4 regions of the Bradyrhizobium sp. Pa8 genome follow, and region 2 is predicted to be linked to each of the others. Evidence: predicted binding sites of a transcription regulator. Region 2 holds the regulator's gene; each other region holds the start of a gene.
The links. Region 2 encodes LexA, which represses DNA repair genes until DNA is damaged. Its sites were predicted from a motif close to TGTTCNNNNTGTGTTCNG; they were not measured.
Positions count from the first base shown of each region.

Region 1: the regulator LexA is predicted to act here: its motif matches at 2,519-2,536, upstream of ACKWRH_RS11005 (DUF3072 domain-containing protein).
Region 3: the regulator LexA is predicted to act here: its motif matches at 1,769-1,786, upstream of ACKWRH_RS00995 (YifB family Mg chelatase-like AAA ATPase).
Region 4: the regulator LexA is predicted to act here: its motif matches at 1,756-1,773, upstream of ACKWRH_RS38625 (ribonuclease T2).

Region 1 covers NZ_CP176767.1:2,422,298-2,426,501, reverse strand. Annotated here, with positions in the region: gene ACKWRH_RS11035 (HWE histidine kinase domain-containing protein) at 1-882, shown strand, start outside; gene ACKWRH_RS11030 (hypothetical protein) at 970-1,275, opposite strand; gene ACKWRH_RS11025 (hypothetical protein) at 1,332-1,589, shown strand; gene ACKWRH_RS11020 (hypothetical protein) at 1,686-1,931, shown strand; gene ACKWRH_RS11015 (hypothetical protein) at 2,032-2,217, opposite strand; gene ACKWRH_RS11010 (hypothetical protein) at 2,236-2,457, opposite strand; gene ACKWRH_RS11005 (DUF3072 domain-containing protein) at 2,573-2,767, shown strand; gene ACKWRH_RS11000 (DUF6496 domain-containing protein) at 2,839-3,141, shown strand; gene ACKWRH_RS10995 (hypothetical protein) at 3,154-3,516, opposite strand; gene ACKWRH_RS10990 (Do family serine endopeptidase) at 3,788-4,204, opposite strand, start outside.
Region 2 covers NZ_CP176767.1:5,217,565-5,221,768, forward strand. Annotated here, with positions in the region: gene ACKWRH_RS24210 (HAD family hydrolase) at 1-10, shown strand, start outside; gene ACKWRH_RS24215 (hypothetical protein) at 182-376, shown strand; gene ACKWRH_RS24220 (molybdopterin molybdotransferase MoeA) at 608-1,819, shown strand; gene lexA (transcriptional repressor LexA) at 1,996-2,697, shown strand; gene ACKWRH_RS24230 (hypothetical protein) at 2,905-3,120, shown strand; gene ACKWRH_RS24235 (hypothetical protein) at 3,313-3,747, shown strand; gene ACKWRH_RS24240 (GAF domain-containing protein) at 3,971-4,204, shown strand, end outside.
Region 3 covers NZ_CP176767.1:225,303-229,506, forward strand. Annotated here, with positions in the region: gene ACKWRH_RS00980 (AAA family ATPase) at 1-439, shown strand, start outside; gene ACKWRH_RS00985 (tetratricopeptide repeat protein) at 519-1,292, opposite strand; gene ACKWRH_RS00990 (PilZ domain-containing protein) at 1,372-1,617, opposite strand; gene ACKWRH_RS00995 (YifB family Mg chelatase-like AAA ATPase) at 1,845-3,383, shown strand; gene ACKWRH_RS01000 (hypothetical protein) at 3,493-3,966, shown strand; gene ACKWRH_RS01005 (ATP-binding protein) at 4,085-4,204, shown strand, end outside.
Region 4 covers NZ_CP176767.1:8,151,891-8,156,094, forward strand. Annotated here, with positions in the region: gene ACKWRH_RS38610 (DUF3617 domain-containing protein) at 188-718, opposite strand; gene ACKWRH_RS38615 (hypothetical protein) at 749-1,042, opposite strand; gene ACKWRH_RS38620 (hypothetical protein) at 1,277-1,687, shown strand; gene ACKWRH_RS38625 (ribonuclease T2) at 1,819-2,532, shown strand; gene ACKWRH_RS38630 (23S rRNA (adenine(2030)-N(6))-methyltransferase RlmJ) at 2,667-3,527, shown strand; gene ACKWRH_RS38635 (cold-shock protein) at 3,783-3,998, shown strand; gene ACKWRH_RS38640 (outer membrane protein) at 4,084-4,204, opposite strand, start outside.

The sequences.
Region 1 (4,204 bases), 2.8 Mb from region 2:
AATGTCACCTCTGCCAACATCCAGGCGCTGCTGCACCCTGATGACGTCGACCAGTTCGGCCAGGCGATTGCCGCGTTCAATACCGGCGCGCACGCCTATGAAGGCGAGTTTCGCGTCAGCCGGCCCGATGGCGAGGTACGCTGGTGCGTCGGCACGGCAGCCGCCACGGTGGACCAAGGTGGCCGCGTGGTACGCGTGAGCGGCGTCACCGTGGACATCACCGAACGCAAACGCGCGGAAGAGAGACAAAACCTGCTCGCGCGCGAGGTGGATCATCGCGCCAAGAACGCGCTGGCGCTGGCGCAATCGATCGTGCGCCTCACCCGCGCCGATGAGGTCAAGGCTTACGTGAACGCCGTCGAGGGGCGCATCAACGCGCTGGCGCGCGTGCACACGATCCTGTCGCTGTCGAGCTGGCAGGGCGCCGAACTCTCGAAGCTGATCGACGAGGAGCTCGCGCCCTACTCGCTCGGCGGCCAGATCAAGCTGGCCGGTCCGGAAGTTCAGCTGGTGCCGGCGACAGCGCAGACGCTGGCGCTGGCGCTGCATGAGCTCTTCACCAACTCGGCGAAATATGGCGCGCTCTCGACGCGGTCGGGGCGGCTTGCGATCGGCTGGCAGGTCGAGGACGACCACCTCACACTGACCTGGGACGAAACCGGCGGTCCGCTGGTGAGGACGCCGAAATCCCGTGGCTTCGGCACGCGGAGCCTGCTTGCCAGTGTGGAATCGCAACTCGGCGGACAGGCGGAGTTCGACTGGCGTGCCGAAGGCCTGTTGTGCCGGCTCGAGGTGCCGCTGACGCGGAAGACCGTAGCGCCGTCGGCCGCGAGCAAGTTCGACGCGGCTCCGTCCGAGCCCCTTCAGCGGGCCTCAGGCTAAGCGTTTGCGAGCGAAGTGGGCGCCAGTTCGCGTGTAAAGACAAGAATCTGGGGCTTCGGTTCTGATTCACTCAGAACCGATCATGCTCTAGCGCGCCGCAGCGACCCTCATCGGCTGCATCGCCTGCGGTTCGTCAGCGACACGTCCTTCCAGCCAGGCTTCCGTTTGCGAAAGCTCGCGCAGCGCCCGCGCGTAACGGCGGGCTGCGCTCCGCTCGGCGCCGCGTGGCAGCTTGCGCGCCTTGCGCAGCATGTCCGCAGCCGCGTTGCGATAGGCCAGCGAGCGATAGAGAAAGACGACCTTACCCATATCGAATGTTCCCGTGTTGATGGCATTCATCCTCGCAAGACCGCCATGAACGTCGGATGAAGCGGGGAATGACAAAATCGTCATGAGAATGGAACTCGCAATCGTCGTGCGCGTTTTATGCCACACCGCGAGGCGGTTCCATGCGCGGGAAAAAGTCGCCGAGCCTCATCTCTCCGACCGGCGTCATCAAGCTGATGACGCATGCGATGATGGGTGCAGCCCTCGGCCTTGTCTTCGGTCTCGCCCTCGTCCTGTTCAATCCGGCCGTCGCAAATCTGCTGAACCACGGCGGACATTCGGCCGCCATGGTCTTCATCATCACACTGGTGACGACGTTCGCGATCGGCGCAACGCTCACGGGCCTCGTGTTCATCCTCGCCGAGGACAAGGAATTTTGAAGCGCGCGTGACGCGCACCGGGCGCTTTCGTTCGGAACTCCTGCGGCAAATGGCGGTTGGCTGCCTGCGTCAATTTAACTCAGGGAGTTCCCGCGCATGAAAACCACCAAGCTCGCTCTCACCGTGATGTTGGCAACCGGCCTCGCCGCCGCTCCGTTCGCCGCGCAGGCCAAGTCGCATAAGGCCAAGCATGGATCCGCGATGTCGTCGTCGCAGACCACGGGCGCCAACACCAAGTCCTCCAAGGGCGCTGATCCCTCCGGTCAAGGTGGTTCTGGCCCCGGCTCCGACCAAGGCGGCACCATGACGAACAACAAGGGCGGCATGAGCAACACCAAGTGAGCTCCGACGCCGACAATCAAAGGCCTCGCGGCGACGCGGGGTCTTTCGGTTTGGAGCTGGAGCGTGGAGCTAGATTGGGAATCCTTCCAGCGTCACATCGCTAAAGCGGCCGTCCCGCGGCATTCGCCTTCACGAGATGCTCGAGCTGTGCACGTTTGCGTGCGATCAGGAGCTGCGCTGCGGCATCGTCGAGACCCTCGCGCTGCAATTGCCGGATGGCGGAGCCGAGTTCGAGAATTTCGGCGCGCAGTTTTAGAATCCGGTACGTGTCCGGGTCTTCCTCCACCGCACGCTCCCAAAATGCTCAGCGGCGCGCGATCACGCGCAGCCGACTACCGGATGTCGTTGCAGGACGAAGGCGTACCCGCTCGCGGACGTCAGGCAAGACATCGCCGCCGCCGGCCGCCTTCCATTCGCCGATCAGCAGGTTGATTTTCTGGCGCAGATCCATCTGCGCCAGGGCCTTTTCTGTGCAGTCGCGATCGCGACCGACGAGGTCGCGCACAGACACCTCGATGTCGGCCATTTCGAGCCTCAAGGCGCTGATTTTGCGTCGAATTTCATTAATTCTATTATCCATGGCTTGTTAGAACAAAATAAGAACATATAGTCAAGTCACGATTTGAGAACGGAGAGGCCAGATGCAGGTTCAGGGTAAATACGACGCCAGGGTTTTCCTCACGGAGCAGATGACGCGAGCGCAGGGGCTGAGGCTGAAGCGTCTGAGCGAGGAGGCCTATCAGCCCACTCAATACGATCGGGCTCTGTCCTCCACTGAGGCTGCGCGCCGCATCCGAGCGCTGGAAGACGAGATCGAGTTGGCGAACTCCTTCTGAGGGGCGCAACGAGCCCATTTGGAACGTTGGGTCAGTGATGCGGTTCTTTCCCCGGCCAAGGGAGAGAGTTGATGGCACGCAAGGCAAAGAAACGCCGCTACTCACGCAGCGCCGGCAGTGATGTCGAGCGCGAGATGCGCCGTTACAAGAAGGGCACCGCGAAAAGCGGCCCCGGCGGTCGTGGTGGACGCGTGAAGAGTCGCAAGCAGGCGATCGCAATCGGCCTGTCGGAAGCGCGCGCGAAGGGCAAGAAGGTCCCCAAGAAGGCGTCGAAGCGAAAGACCTCCAAGAATAAGACCTCCAAGAAGAAGGCGGCCAAGAAGACAACTAAGAAAACGAAAAACACCTCGAAGCGCAAATCCAGCAAGCGGTAACGCCGACCCGGGTCAGATCATGCTGCCCGGCATGAAGCAGCGGATCGAAATCCCGAACGCAGTCTTCACCGGCCACACCATGGTGTGGCCAGCCCGGTTTGGCTCGGTGATGACGGCCTCATCAGGCACGTCCACCCACTGCCCGTCGAGCCGCACGCGATAGTGCCCATCGTGCGATTCCCAATCGGGGTCGGATACCGCAAAGCCATCTGCATCCGAGCAGCAGGGCCCGAGATGGCTGCGCAAACTGTCGAACCAGGGTTTCAGGGGCGAGTTGGCATAGCGGCCATCGTCGCGCCCCAGGGCGCTTCCGGTCGTCAGGAAAAGCGGCGCCACGAGCAGCGCACACCTCAGCGAGAGCTTCAATCGATCCATGTCGGCACCGATCAAATGCGAACCACCGGTTCCACAAGAAGGCCGGGCGTTCGAAGTTCCACTCCTGCAATTCGCCTGGGCGTCTTCATTGACGCCAAAGCCCAACACGCGATTCCGAACTGTGACGAGCGAACGCGGCTTTTTCGGACGAACCCGTCATCAAGACTGCCGTTAACGAGAATGTTATCCGCGTCTGTGGGAATCTTCCAGACGCGCACGAAAAAGGCGGCCCGCAGGCCGCCTTTTGAGTTTGCCGCAGGAAGCGCGAGGCTTACGCCAGCGGCACCGCGACGAACCGCGTCGCTTCCGCGCTCTTCACCTGCAACAACACGCTGTTCTTGCCGGACGATTTGGCCTGCGCCAGCTCCGAGCGGACGTCGCCGACATTGGCGACGGCCTTGCCGCCGACATTGAGAATGACGTCGCCGGTCTGGATGCCGCGCTGCGCGGCGGGTCCCTGCGGATCGACCTCGGTCACGACGACGCCCTTCTGGCCCGCGCCCTGGACATCGCCGGCCGGCGCCAGGCTGAGACCGAGGCGCGGCGTGCCGGTGTTCGGCTGCGCCTTGCCCTCGCCGGCCTTGGCCTGCCGCTCGTTCGGCAACTCGCCGAGGGCGAGCGTCACTGTCTTGCTCGCGCCTTTGTGGAAGACGTCGAGCTTCACGGACGTGCCCGGCGCCAGGGTGGC
Region 2 (4,204 bases):
TGGAATCTGATCTCTGGCCGGCAAACCGACGGCCGACGGGCCGACGAGCCGCGAATGGAACTATTTTGCCCCGGGGGCGAGGAACCAAGTCCCTTTGTGCATTTTTATACAGAGTTCCCGGAACGATTGCTCCTCTCAGGACTCATGAGTCCGTTGGGAATTCTACATCGGATCAATCGTCGTGTTGGGCAAAACCTACCTCACCAAGCAGGCCTCTCTGCTGATGAAATTCGCCAGAACCACCTCGGATTCTGACCTTTCCGCAAAACTGATCAGCAAGGCCGCCGACCTGAAATCCCAGGCGGACCCGCTGCCTGACAAGGATCAAGGCCCCGCAGCGCCGGACGTCAGTCCGTACAAGCAGCCGGGGGGCTGACCGATGCTGGCCGTGGCTCTCGTCTTTCTCGTCCTCGCCATGGCCATCCTCGTACCGGTCTGTCTCGCCTTCTGGATCATGCCGCGGCGGACTTGATGCTCACCCTTCATCGTAGAGCGGATGACGCAGGACAAATCATCCTGCGCGGCCACTGTTTTGCCTCTGCGCCTGCACTCGGCTAGAACTCTCGCCGCCGATTTGCCCGAACGGGCCCAGCAGGAGTTTTCACCCGTGGCCCTGATGCCGGTATCCGATGCGCTCGCCGCGGTGCTGGCGGGCGCAGAGCCGCTGCCTGAAGAGATGATCGCGCTCGACGCAGCCTTCCACCGCGTGCTGGCGCGCGATGTCGCGGCGCGGCGCACGCAGCCGCCGCAGGCGATGTCGGCAATGGACGGCTATGCGGTGCGCGCGGTCGATGCGGCGAAGATCGACTCCCAGCTCACCCTGATCGGCGAGGTCGCGGCGGGCCGCCCGTTTGCGGGATCGGTCGGCGCCGGCGAGGCCGTGCGTATCTTCACCGGCGGTGTCGTTCCCGATGGCGCTGATTCGGTCGTGATCCAGGAGGATACGGTCGCGGACGGCAAGTGCATCACCATCAAGGAAGCCGCCGTAACGGGGCGGCACATCCGCCCCGCCGGCGTCGACTTCTCGGAAGGCGACGTGCTGCTGTGCAAGGGAGCCCGGCTCACCGAGCGCGACCTCGCGCTCGCCGCCGGCATGAATTACCCGCAACTGCCTGTCCGACGACGCCCGAAGGTCGCGATTCTCGCGACCGGCGACGAGTTGGTGATGCCGGGCACCACGCCCGGTCCCGGCCAGATCGTTTATTCGAACGGCTACGCCCTGCACGCGCTCGCCCGCAGCGAGGGCGCCGATACCATCGACCTCGGCGTTGCCGCCGACACGCTGGAGGCCACCACGGCCGGCATCGGCCGCGCGCGGGAGAGCGGCGCGGACATCCTGATCACGACCGGCGGCGCGTCGGTCGGGGACCACGATCTGGTCCAACAGGCGCTGAGGGACGAAGGTATCTCGATGGCGTTCTGGAAGATCGCGATGCGGCCGGGCAAGCCGATGATGAACGGGCGGCTCGGCGCGATGCGCGTGATCGGCCTGCCCGGCAATCCCGTGTCATCCTATGTTTGCGGCTTCCTGTTCATGGTGCCGTTGATTCGCGCGCTTTCGGGCCGTTCGATGATTCATCACCGCCGCGAACGCGCAGTGCTCGGCCGCGATGTCGGCGCCAACGACCAGCGCGAGGATTATCTGCGCGCACGCCTCGAGCTGCGCGACGACGGCACGCTCCTCGCCCTTCCGGTCAATCACCAGGATTCCTCGCTTCTTGCGAATCTCGCTGCGGCACAGGCACTTCTCGTGCGCGCGCCATTCGCGCCGAAGGCCGAAGCCGGCACGCCTTGCGAGGTCTTGCGGCTGCCCGTCTGATCGCTTCGTTCGCGTGCGTTCCGCGAACTTTGTCGCGTTCACGGTAAATTAAGCAGTTGCGGAACATGTATCGAACATATAGTGTCCGTTCATGATTTGTTTCGAGCATGTAGCGGCTTACTGCTGAATTCAGCGTCTCGGAATCGAACGACATCAACCGGGGGATTTTGGTCGAGATGTTAACGCGCAAACAATACGAGCTCCTGCGGTTCATCAGCGAACGGCTGAAGGAAAGCGGCGTGCCGCCCTCCTTCGACGAGATGAAGGACGCGCTCGACCTGCGCTCGAAATCGGGCATCCATCGCCTGATCACCGCGCTTGAGGAGCGTGGCTTCATCCGGCGCCTGCCCAACCGCGCCCGCGCCATCGAGGTGATCAAGCTGCCCGAGCTTCAGGCCGCCGCCGGTAGCCGCCGCGGCTTCACGCCGAGCGTCATCGAAGGCAATCTCGGCAAGGTCCGCACGACCTCCAGCCCGTCCGCGGACGAGGGCGAGCGCCCCGTCGCGGTGCCCGTGATGGGTCGTATCGCGGCCGGTACGCCGATCGAGGCCTTGCAGACCCGCAGCCACACCATCAGCGTACCGCCTGACATGCTCGGCTCGGGCGAACATTACGCGCTCGAAGTGCGCGGCGATTCCATGGTCGAGGCCGGCATTCTCGACGGCGACATGGCGCTGATCCAGCGCAACGAGAGCGCCGACACCGGCGATATCGTGGTGGCGCTGATCGACGACGAGGAAGCAACCCTGAAGCGCTTCCGCCGCCGCGGCGCCTCGATCGCGCTCGAGCCCGCCAATGCAGCCTATGAGGTCCGCATCCTCCCGCCCAACCGGGTGAAGATCCAGGGCAAGCTGATCGGGCTGTACCGGAAGTACTGATACCGGACGCGCCGGTACCGGTTACTTGGCGCCCCGCGCGCTTTCGATCGGCATCGCCGATCCGAGATTGGAGCGGACGATTGTCCGCTTCCGCTGGATAGTCTTTCTGGTTTCGCGCAGATTATCCGGCCCCTCCTCCAGCGGTACATCCTCGGCACGCCGCACGAAGCAGCCCTGCTTCGCGGCCTTCAGGTTCGAGGGGCAGTCATGCGCCGGATCGTTCAGATCACAGTTGCCGTGGCGCTGATCGCAGCATCAGCGTCGCAAGCCTTGGCCGCACAAGCCCTGGCCGCGCAATCGCGACCCCATGTCCGCAAGGATACCGCCGTGAGCGAGGAAGCCCGCAAGGCCCGCGACGCCGTCGACAAACCGTCGCGGCCGGGCTGGCAATATTCCGGCTGGTCGGCGCCTGCGGGGCGCTGACACGCGCCTCCGGAATGCACAGGGGCGGGCTTTGTTCCTGGTGGATTCGGGAAAGATAATGTGATTGCGGTCTGCGGCGGCGAGCCGTAGATTTGCCTACAACCGGGCAGAACCTTTCACATTTCCACTCTGATAGAGGCCTGCGCCTCGATTGAGAGACGTGGGTCGCTATCCCTGCATGAGGAGCACCCGATGTGTGACTACAGCCTGCATGCCGTCGCGTCGCGCCCCGCCGAAGTCGGCGAGACGATCGTCACGACAACCTTCCGCGGCACCTCGACGCGCGGCTTTGCCTCCGCAGCCGATCCGACCGTCGCGGTCTGCCTGCTCCCGGGAACGGAGCTCGCCTTCGCCGACAACGTCCGCTACGACAATCGCTGGATCTGGACGCGCACCGTCAATTCGCGCGTCGGCAAGTTCGGCAAGATCGATCCGCACATTCCCGATCGCCATCATGATGCGATCGAATTCCCCGACGGCAAATCCGTGCTGGTGACGCAGCTGGTCGAAGGCCAGCGCGCGACCGTGCTGCAACTACCGGTGACCCAGCCGGTCGGCGAGCGCGAGCACAAGCCGCAGATCATCACCGACAGCCGGCCGACCATCACCCGCCTGCCGATCGGCTGACATAGCCATTCCCCGCCGGCAGGTCGGGCCGGGATTGAAAATCGCCATCGCCGGCCGAGGCCGGCGAGATGTTGTCGTTCGTGTCCCGCGAAACTCCATCGGGCGGACCGAGCCGTTGCGCCTCCCACCGCACGAAGTTTGCGCTGTCCTGCCTGAATTTTGAACGTCCGTTCCGCAGCCAAATGGCCGATGCTTGGTGCGGCTGAGACGGCGGACACGTTCGATGAAGACCTTCATTCGCGTCGTTGAACTCTGGGTGCCTGACCGCACGCGCATGCGGCTTGAATTCGGCGGCGGCCTCTACGGCGAAGGGTTGTCCGCGTTTAGGGACGTGAGCGAGGATCTGCAGTTCGGATATGACGAGGGGCTTCCCGGCAAGGCCTGGGCCAGCGGCCACCCCGTGATCCTCACCAGATTCACCGATTCCTATTTCAAGCGGACCGATCAGGCCATCGCC
Region 3 (4,204 bases), 4.6 Mb from region 2:
CCGCGCGCTCGTCAATGCTGACGACATCGTGATCGTGGCCGAGCCCGATCTGGCCAATTTGCGCAACACCAGGAACATGCTGAGCGTGCTCAAGGCGGCACGGCCCAACGACCGTCCGCCGCTGTACTGCATCAACCAGGTCGGCATGCACAAGCGCGCGGAGATCGACGTCAAGGCGTTCGCCAAGACCATGGAGAGCCAGCCGATCGCGGCGATCCCGTTCGACTCGAAACTGTTCTCGACCGCGGCCAATAACGGCCAGATGATCGCGGAGGTCTCCAAGAACCACCGCACCACCCTTCTGTTCCAGAACATGGCGAACCGGCTCGCCGGGCGTGGCGAGGTGAAGAAGCCGAAGCGCTCGCTGCTCGGGCCGCTCCTGAAGAAGCTCAAGGGCAGGGCGGGTCGCGGGTCAGCCCCGCATCGCAAGGTGTCGTAAGGGCGAGAGCGTTTTCGAGCGAAGTGGATACCGGTTCGCGCCAGGACAACGCGTAAAAAAGAATCCAGACGAGGGCGCGCTATTTCTCCGCCCGCTGCTGCTTCTTCGCCAGCAACTGCCGCAGCGCCGTGACCTTTGCCGCGGCCTGATCCAGCGGCAGGTCGGCCTTCACGATGGTCTCGGCCTCGGCCTGCTTTCCCTGCAGTCCCACGACGAGCGCCAGATTGGCGCGCACGCGGGAATCGGCGCGATTGCGCTCATAGGCGCGGCGCAGCGTTTCCTCGGCCCGCGGCAGATTGTTCTGGAGCATGTAGGACAGGCCGAGATTGGACAGAACCTGCGGCTCCTCGGGCACGATCTTCAGCGCCGCCGCATAATATTGCTGCGCCTCTTCGTTGCGGCCGAGCTGATCGAGCGCCGCGCCTTGCGCCGACAGGATGCGCCAGTCCGGATCCTCGGGCGTATGCGCGCGGCTGAGCACATCGAACGCCTGTTGGAAATTACCGCTGTCGGCGAGCGCGCGGCCGTAGCCGGCGAGCAGCGCCTTGTTGCTGGGATGGGCGAGCACGGCCTGCTCCATCACCGCAACGGCCTGGGCGCGCTGGCCGGTCTCGCGCAGCGCCATGCCATATTCGAGCGCAACGTTGGGATCGGAAGGCTTGGCGCGATAGCGCTCGCGAAGCGCGTCCATGTCCGGCTTCGGGTCGGCCTTGCCGGCCGTTTCCGACTTGCCACCGAGCGCGCCGGTGACGTCCTCCAGACTCGTGGTCTGGCAGCCGCCGAGGGCAAGCATCACGAGCGCAGAAAGCAGGAATCTCGCCGACGGAGAGGCAAGGGACGAACGCTTGGGCATACTCTGATCACTCGGCGACTGATCAGCGATGCTTACCGATTAACGCTAAAGTCCAGTTAAGGAACCTGGTCCGTCCGGCTCAATCGGTGAACTCGGCCCCGAATTCGCAGCCGATGCGCCAGCGCAGGCGGCATTGGCGGGAATAATCGGGCGCGAAGATGATGGTGAATTGCGGCGGCACTTCCAGAAACTCCGCCACCACTTTCACGCCGCCATCCGAGATGTCCGTGATGGTGCAATCCCTCGGCAGCGAGCCCGCGCCAAAGTGAATCTTGGCGAGCCGAGTGCATACCCGTCGTTCGCTTCTGCGGCGATTTGCAAGCATTTGAATTGTTCACCCGTTAGACCACGGCCCATCCCGCAGCTCTAGGAGTAGCGAACATTCGTTGGGATGTGCTGATGAGAGCCGCTCGCATTCGAGGCGTAGTGTCTGCGTGATGTTTACGACCGGTTAGGGTTTTCCAGGGCCTCTGACATGTTCTTGTATTGTTCTTGCAAGAAAGATCGGGCTCTGCTACCCCTAATTGTGCGAGAGGGCAGGCTGGTTCGGGCATGGTTCAACGGGTTTCTACCGTCGCCTTTGAGGGGATCGAGGCCCGCGCGGTCGACGTGCAGGTGCAGGTCGCGCCCGGCCTGCCGGCCTTTGCCATCGTCGGCCTGCCGGACAAGGCGGTATCGGAGGCACGGGAGCGCGTCCGCTCGGCGCTGATTGCCTCAGGGCTGGCGCTGCCGGCGCGGCGGATCATCGTCAATCTGGCGCCGGCCGACCTGCCCAAGGAGGGCAGCCATTACGACCTGCCGATCGCGCTCGGGCTGATGGCGGCGATCGGCGCGATACCGCCGGATGCGCTGACCGGATTTACCGTTCTCGGCGAGCTCGGCCTCGACGGCTCGATCGCGCCGGTGGCCGGCGTGCTTCCCGCCGCGATCGGCGCCAATGTGCGCGAGGAAGGCTTGATCTGTCCGGCGGCCTGCGGCTCGGAAGCGGCGTGGGCGAGCCCGGACATCCAGATCATCGCGGCACAATCGCTGATCCAGATCGCCAACCATTTCAAGGGCACGCAGGTGCTGTCGCGGCCCACGCCGCGCGTGCACGAGGTCGCCGCCTCCCCGCTCGACCTGCGCGACATCAAGGGCCAGGAGAGCGCCAAGCGCGCGCTGGAGATCGCGGCCGCCGGCGGACATCACCTGCTCATGATCGGCGCGCCCGGTGCCGGCAAGTCGATGCTGGCGGCGCGCCTGCCCTCGATCCTGCCGCCGCTGTCGCCGGGCGAATTGCTCGAAGTCTCCATGATCGCCTCCGTTGCCGGCGAGATCGAGGGCGGCGCGTTGACCGCGCGGCGGCCGTTCCGCTCGCCGCACCATTCCGCCAGCATGGCCGCGCTCACCGGCGGCGGCATCCGCGCAAAACCCGGCGAGATCTCGCTGGCGCATCAGGGCGTGCTGTTCCTCGACGAGCTGCCCGAATTCGATCCGCGCGTGCTGGATTCGCTGCGCCAGCCGCTGGAGAACGGCGAGGTCTCCGTCTCCCGCGCCAATCATCGCGTGACTTATCCTGCGCGCTTCATGCTGGTCGCGGCGATGAATCCGTGCCGCTGCGGCCATGCGTTCGAGCCCGGCTATGCCTGCAAGCGCGGCCGCATCGATCGCTGCACCGGCGACTATCAGGCGCGCATCTCCGGTCCGCTGATGGACCGCATCGATTTGCGTATCGAGGTTCCCGCGGTGACTGCAGCGGATCTGATCCTGCCGCCGGCGGCCGAGGGCTCGGCGGAAGTCGCCGCGCGCGTGGCAGCCGCGCGCGACATCCAGCTCGCGCGTTACGCGGATGCGGGCCTGCCGCGTGTTCGCACCAATGCCGAGGCGCCGGCCTCGGTGTTGGAAGACATCGCAAAGCCGGATGCGCAAGGCGCCAAATTGCTGCGCGACGCGGCCGAGACCATGCGGCTGTCGGCGCGCGGCTATCACCGCGTGCTGCGGGTGGCGCGCACGCTCGCCGATCTCGACGGCGCCGAGAAGATCGGCCGGCTGCATCTCGCCGAGGCGCTGTCCTACCGCGCACTCGCGGAGGATGTGCGGCAGATGGCCTGATCATTCCGCGCGTCAACCCGGCGGTAACGAGTTTCCTTTACGCTCTGCAAACCATAAGGCCCAAACGTTCCCAGTACGAGTCCACACAGGGCCGGGCGAGTAGAGTGTCATGTTGCGTTTCAAGATCCTGGCCTCGGTTGTTCCCTTGTTGGCGGCCGCGGTGTTCGCCCGCGGCGAGATCGGATCGGTCTCGCATCCCTGCATCGCGCTGGGCGAGACTTCAGTCGAGCTGACATCCCTGTTCTGGACGGCCGGCGTCCATGTCGCCTTCACCGACGATCTGTCGCGGGCCACGGTGCGGGTTCAGATCACCGACGATCCGGACGCGGCGGACTTCGCGGTCGTGGACGACGGTCTGAGCTTTGAACCGGACTCCTGCCAGGCCAATCCGGCAAACCGCCTTGTCACGATTGCCGCGGAGCCGGTCGACGGCGGCCCGGTGATTTACCTGTCCACCGACGGGCCGGCCGATTACCGCATCTATGTGCGCTCGAAGACCTTTTCGCAGCGCGAGGCCGCGGCGTTGATCGTCGGCGCCAATGGCGGCCACCGCCCGCTCCCGCTCCAGGCCGCCTCGCTCTGAGGCGTTAACACCTCATCAACCCTGTTTGGAGGCCGAACCAAGGCCTCAAGCTGTTCGCAAGGTCGGCGAGACATCGTCGCAATTGGCGGCGCGGGTTTCGGAGCAAGAGTCGGGGTCGATGGCGATGGATCGGACGTTCCGGATCAAGGTGCGCATGCGCCGCTTCAGGCGACAGCACCCCCGCATCGCGTTCGCGATCCGCTCCTTCATGATCTTCTCGGCGACGTTCGGCGGCGCC
Region 4 (4,204 bases), 2.9 Mb from region 2:
CTTTGCCCTAGGGAATCACAATTGACGAATTACGCAACAGGCCCCTTGCGGGAGAAGGTGGCGCGAAGCGCCGGATGAGGGGTTGCTTCCGCAAATTCAGAAGCGAGAGCGTACGCGGAGAGAACCCTGCCCCGCCTCGCCGCTTCGCGGCGAGCCACCCTCTCCACAGGGGGAGAGGGGAAGAAAGCTACTTCGGCAACAACGCCTTCAGCTTGTCCATGTCGCGCACGTTCATCTTGAAGCCGCCGGGCATCACGATGTCACCGGGCTTCTGGTCGGGCTTGCAGGCCCCCAGCCACTTGGCTTCGAGCTGCATCGTGGTGTCGCGGCCTGCTGCGCCGGCGGCGCCGCCTTGCGCGTGCGACGAGGTCTTCACCGTATAGGCCGAGTTGAAATCGCCGGTGATCTCGGCATGCGAGGTCGTGCTGATGCCGGCGACGTTGCACTCGGAATCGCTGACATAGCCGGTCGCGGTCTTCTTGATGTCCTGCTTGGCGCAGATCTGCTTGGCCATCGGGGAGACGTTGTTGTTCATCTCCTTGTCGACGGTCTCGTCGGTGCAGTGCTGCATGGTCATCTCGGGCATGGGCGTGCCGGTCCTGACCATCTTCATTTCCCACAGGCCGGCCTTGCGCACCGGCAGATCGTCGGCGCTGGCGCTGCCTGCCGACACCACAAGACAAAGGGCCGAGCCGAGCAAAGCGAGCTTGCGCGTCATGTGGGAAGCTCCCGACGTTCCGAAAGCGCCTCAGTACAGCGTGCGGATCGGCTGTTGGGCTGCGCCATAGGGCACCCAGCGGCAGGAGAACGAGATATAGCCGCCCTCATAGGCCTGCACCGCGAGGAATTTCACGACCTTGCCGTAGCGCGCGCAGTGATCGACCGCAACCTGCCGCGCATCGGTCTGGGTCGCCATCGAATAAGCGATGATGCCGCCGGTGTCGTTGCCCTTGAACGGAGGCACCGGAAGCATATCGGCGCGTGCCGACTGGCTGGCCATCATACCCAGGGCAAGAAGGCCCGCGGCCGCAATGATTCGCATTCCCGTCACTCCAATTGGTTGGCGCCAGTTTACGGTGCCGGGATGCCCATGAAAAGAACTGATGCCCCGCCGGCTGCGAGGTTAGGGTCAACTCTTGGCCAAGTGTTGCCGCGCTGCACTTGACCTCCCCCGGCCTTCGCGGCACCGTCTAGTCTTCGCAAGACCCAGCAGTCCGGATTGCCCATGCGCGCCCTCAACCTGAAATCGCTCCGCTTTGCCGCCTTGCTTGGCCTCATGTTCGGAGCGCTGTCGCTCGGTGAGGCCAGGGCCGCCAATCCGCTGGAGTTGAACTTCTGGCTGAACGGGCCGCGCTATGACGGCGCCGTCGTCGATTGCGACAAGGCGCTGCCGACCATCGCCACCCAGTTCTGGGAGAAGGAAAGCTCGTTCTGGAATTCCTCGTTGAAGATCACCGGCTTCGCCGCCGTTCACGAGATCGCGTTCCGGCCCTGGCAGTCCGACAACATTCCGCGCCGCTATTGCACCGGCGACGCCATGCTCAATGACGGCAAGGTGCGCAAGGTGCATTTCTCGATCATCGAGGATGGCGGCTTCGCCGGCTACGGCAATGGTGTCGAATGGTGCGTGGTCGGACTCGACCGTAACTGGGCCTACAACCCGTCCTGCCGCGCCGCCAGGCCTTGATAAAAGGGCCTTGATCGAAAAGGCCTGAATCGAACCGATCAGGCGGCTGATCGGTTGCCCCGAAATTTTGTTCTTGAAATGTTCTTGTTGCCTGCTAGGCTGATTGCACAGTCTAGTTGAGGGGCGTCGCCATGTTTCATTTTAGATTGCATTCGTTCTCCCGTCTCGTGATCTCCCTGACCCTTCCCCTGGTTCTTGCCGCCGGGCTGGTCGCGCTGCCGGGCGGCGCGAAGGCCCAGGACAAACGGCAGAACGCGCCCGGCGAATTCGATTTCTATGTGCTGTCGCTGTCGTGGTCGCCCTCGTTCTGCGAGGAGGCGTCCGAGCGCAACCGCGGCGGCGGTCGCTCGCAGATGCAGTGCAGCGGGCGGCCCTACGCGTTCGTGGTGCACGGGCTGTGGCCGCAATATGAGAACGGCTTCCCCGAATATTGCCAGCGGCCGTCGCCACGCCTGAACCGCAACATCGTCTCTTCGATGCTCGACCTGATGCCGGCGCCGGGGCTGATCTTCAACGAGTGGGACAAGCACGGCACCTGCTCCGGGCTCGACAGCCGCAATTATTTCGAGACGATCCGCAAGGCGCGCGCCGCGATCAAGATCCCGGCGGAATATCTCGAACTGTCGCAGGCCAAGACCGTGGCGCCGGGCGAGGTCGAAGAAGCCTTCATCAAAGCCAATGCGGGCCTGAGCAACGCGGCCATCTCGGTCACCTGCAACCGGACCCGGCTCTCCGAGGTCCGCATCTGCCTCAGCAAGGACCTGCAATTCCGGGCCTGCGAGGAGATCGAGCGCCGCGCCTGCCGCCGCGACCAGGTGACGATGCCGCCGATCAGGGGTGGCTAGTCCAAGTGCTCGTGCCCGGAGGCAGCGCAGCGCCGCTTCGGCGGTGCGCTGCAGAATCGGGGCCCATGCCGGCGCGTCCGGGACAGACGAGCATGCCGCTTTGCTCAAGCCGTGACGTAGCGTAGTCCTGTCTCATGAACTACCGTCACGCCTTCCACGCCGGAAACTTCGCCGATGTCATCAAGCACATCGTGCTCGCGCGCATCATTACCTACCTCCAGGACAAGCCGGGGGCATTCCGTGTCATCGACACCCATGCCGGCGCCGGCCTCTACGATCTCGAAAGCGACGAGGCGCGCCGCAGCGGCGAATGGCTGACCGGCATCGCGCGGCTGATGCAGGCGCGTCTGTCGAACGACGCCGTGGCGGTGGCCAGGCCCTATCTCGACATCGTCCGCGCCTTCAATCCGAAGAGCGAGCTTAGGGCTTATCCGGGTTCGCCGTTGATCGCGCGCGGCCTGCTGCGGCCGCAGGACCGCCTCGTTGCCTGCGAGCTCGAGCCGAAGGCGCGCAAGGCGCTGATCAATGTGCTGCGCCGCGACGAACAGGCGCGCGTGGTTGATCTCGACGGCTGGGTCGCGCTGCCGGCCTTCGTGCCACCGAAGGAACGGCGCGGGCTCGTGCTGATCGACCCGCCGTTCGAGGCGAAAGACGAGTTCGAAAAGCTCGGCGACGCCTTCTCGGCGGCTTTCGCGAAATGGCCTACCGGTATCTATGTAATCTGGTATCCGGCCAAGAGCCGGCGCGCCACCGACACGCTGGTGCAATCAGTGGTGCGGCTCGCAGCCGCAGCAAAACCACCAGCAAAATGTCTGCGTCTCGAATTCAGTGTCGCGCCGCAGCTTGATGGCGCCGCCCTCACCTCCGCCGGATTGTTGATCGTCAATCCGCCGTACACGCTGCAAGGCGAGCTCAAGACGATCCTGCCCGAGCTGGAGATACCGCTCGGACAGGGCGGAGCTGCCAGATTCCGATTAGAGGTGCCGAGGCCGTAACACCCCGGCATTCTTGGGAAAAATATGCAGGAGCGGTAGTCAATCTGCAGAGAACCGTATTATGCTGTTTCCGTGACTGGCTTTACGTTCCGCTTCCGCGAATGGTTGCGGCGGAGTGAAGGCCTAAGAAAGATCCGATCGGACCGAAAGAAAAGGTCCGCCCAAGGATGGCCAGCTCCCGGGCTTCGTAAGGCCCGGTCATGTCGTGACGTGAGTCTGCGTCGCGACGGAGGAGCAATGAGGGGGAGTTTCCCGATGGCCATGACGGGAACGGTCAAGTTTTTTAACGGCGAGCGCGGCTACGGTTTCATCAAGCCCGACGATGGCGGCCGCGACGTCTTCGTGCACATTACTGCTGTGGAGCGGGCGGGACTGAAAGACCTCGCCGAAGGACAGCGCATTACTTTTGAAGTCGAGCCGGACAAGAAGGGGAAGGGACCAAAGGCGGTCAATTTGGTCATCCTCTCCTAGAGCGTTTTCGAGCGAACACCTGGCGAAAAAAATCCCGGCCGCGAGCGGCCGGGAGGCTGTTGTCCGGTATTTTCTTCTTCAGCTATCAGAAGTGATAGTTCACGCCTGCGCGCACAACGCTGGCGCTATAGCCGTTTGACACGCCAGTAATTGCGAACTGGCTCGTCGACAGATCGATGTAGAGATATTCGAGCTTGGCGCTCCAG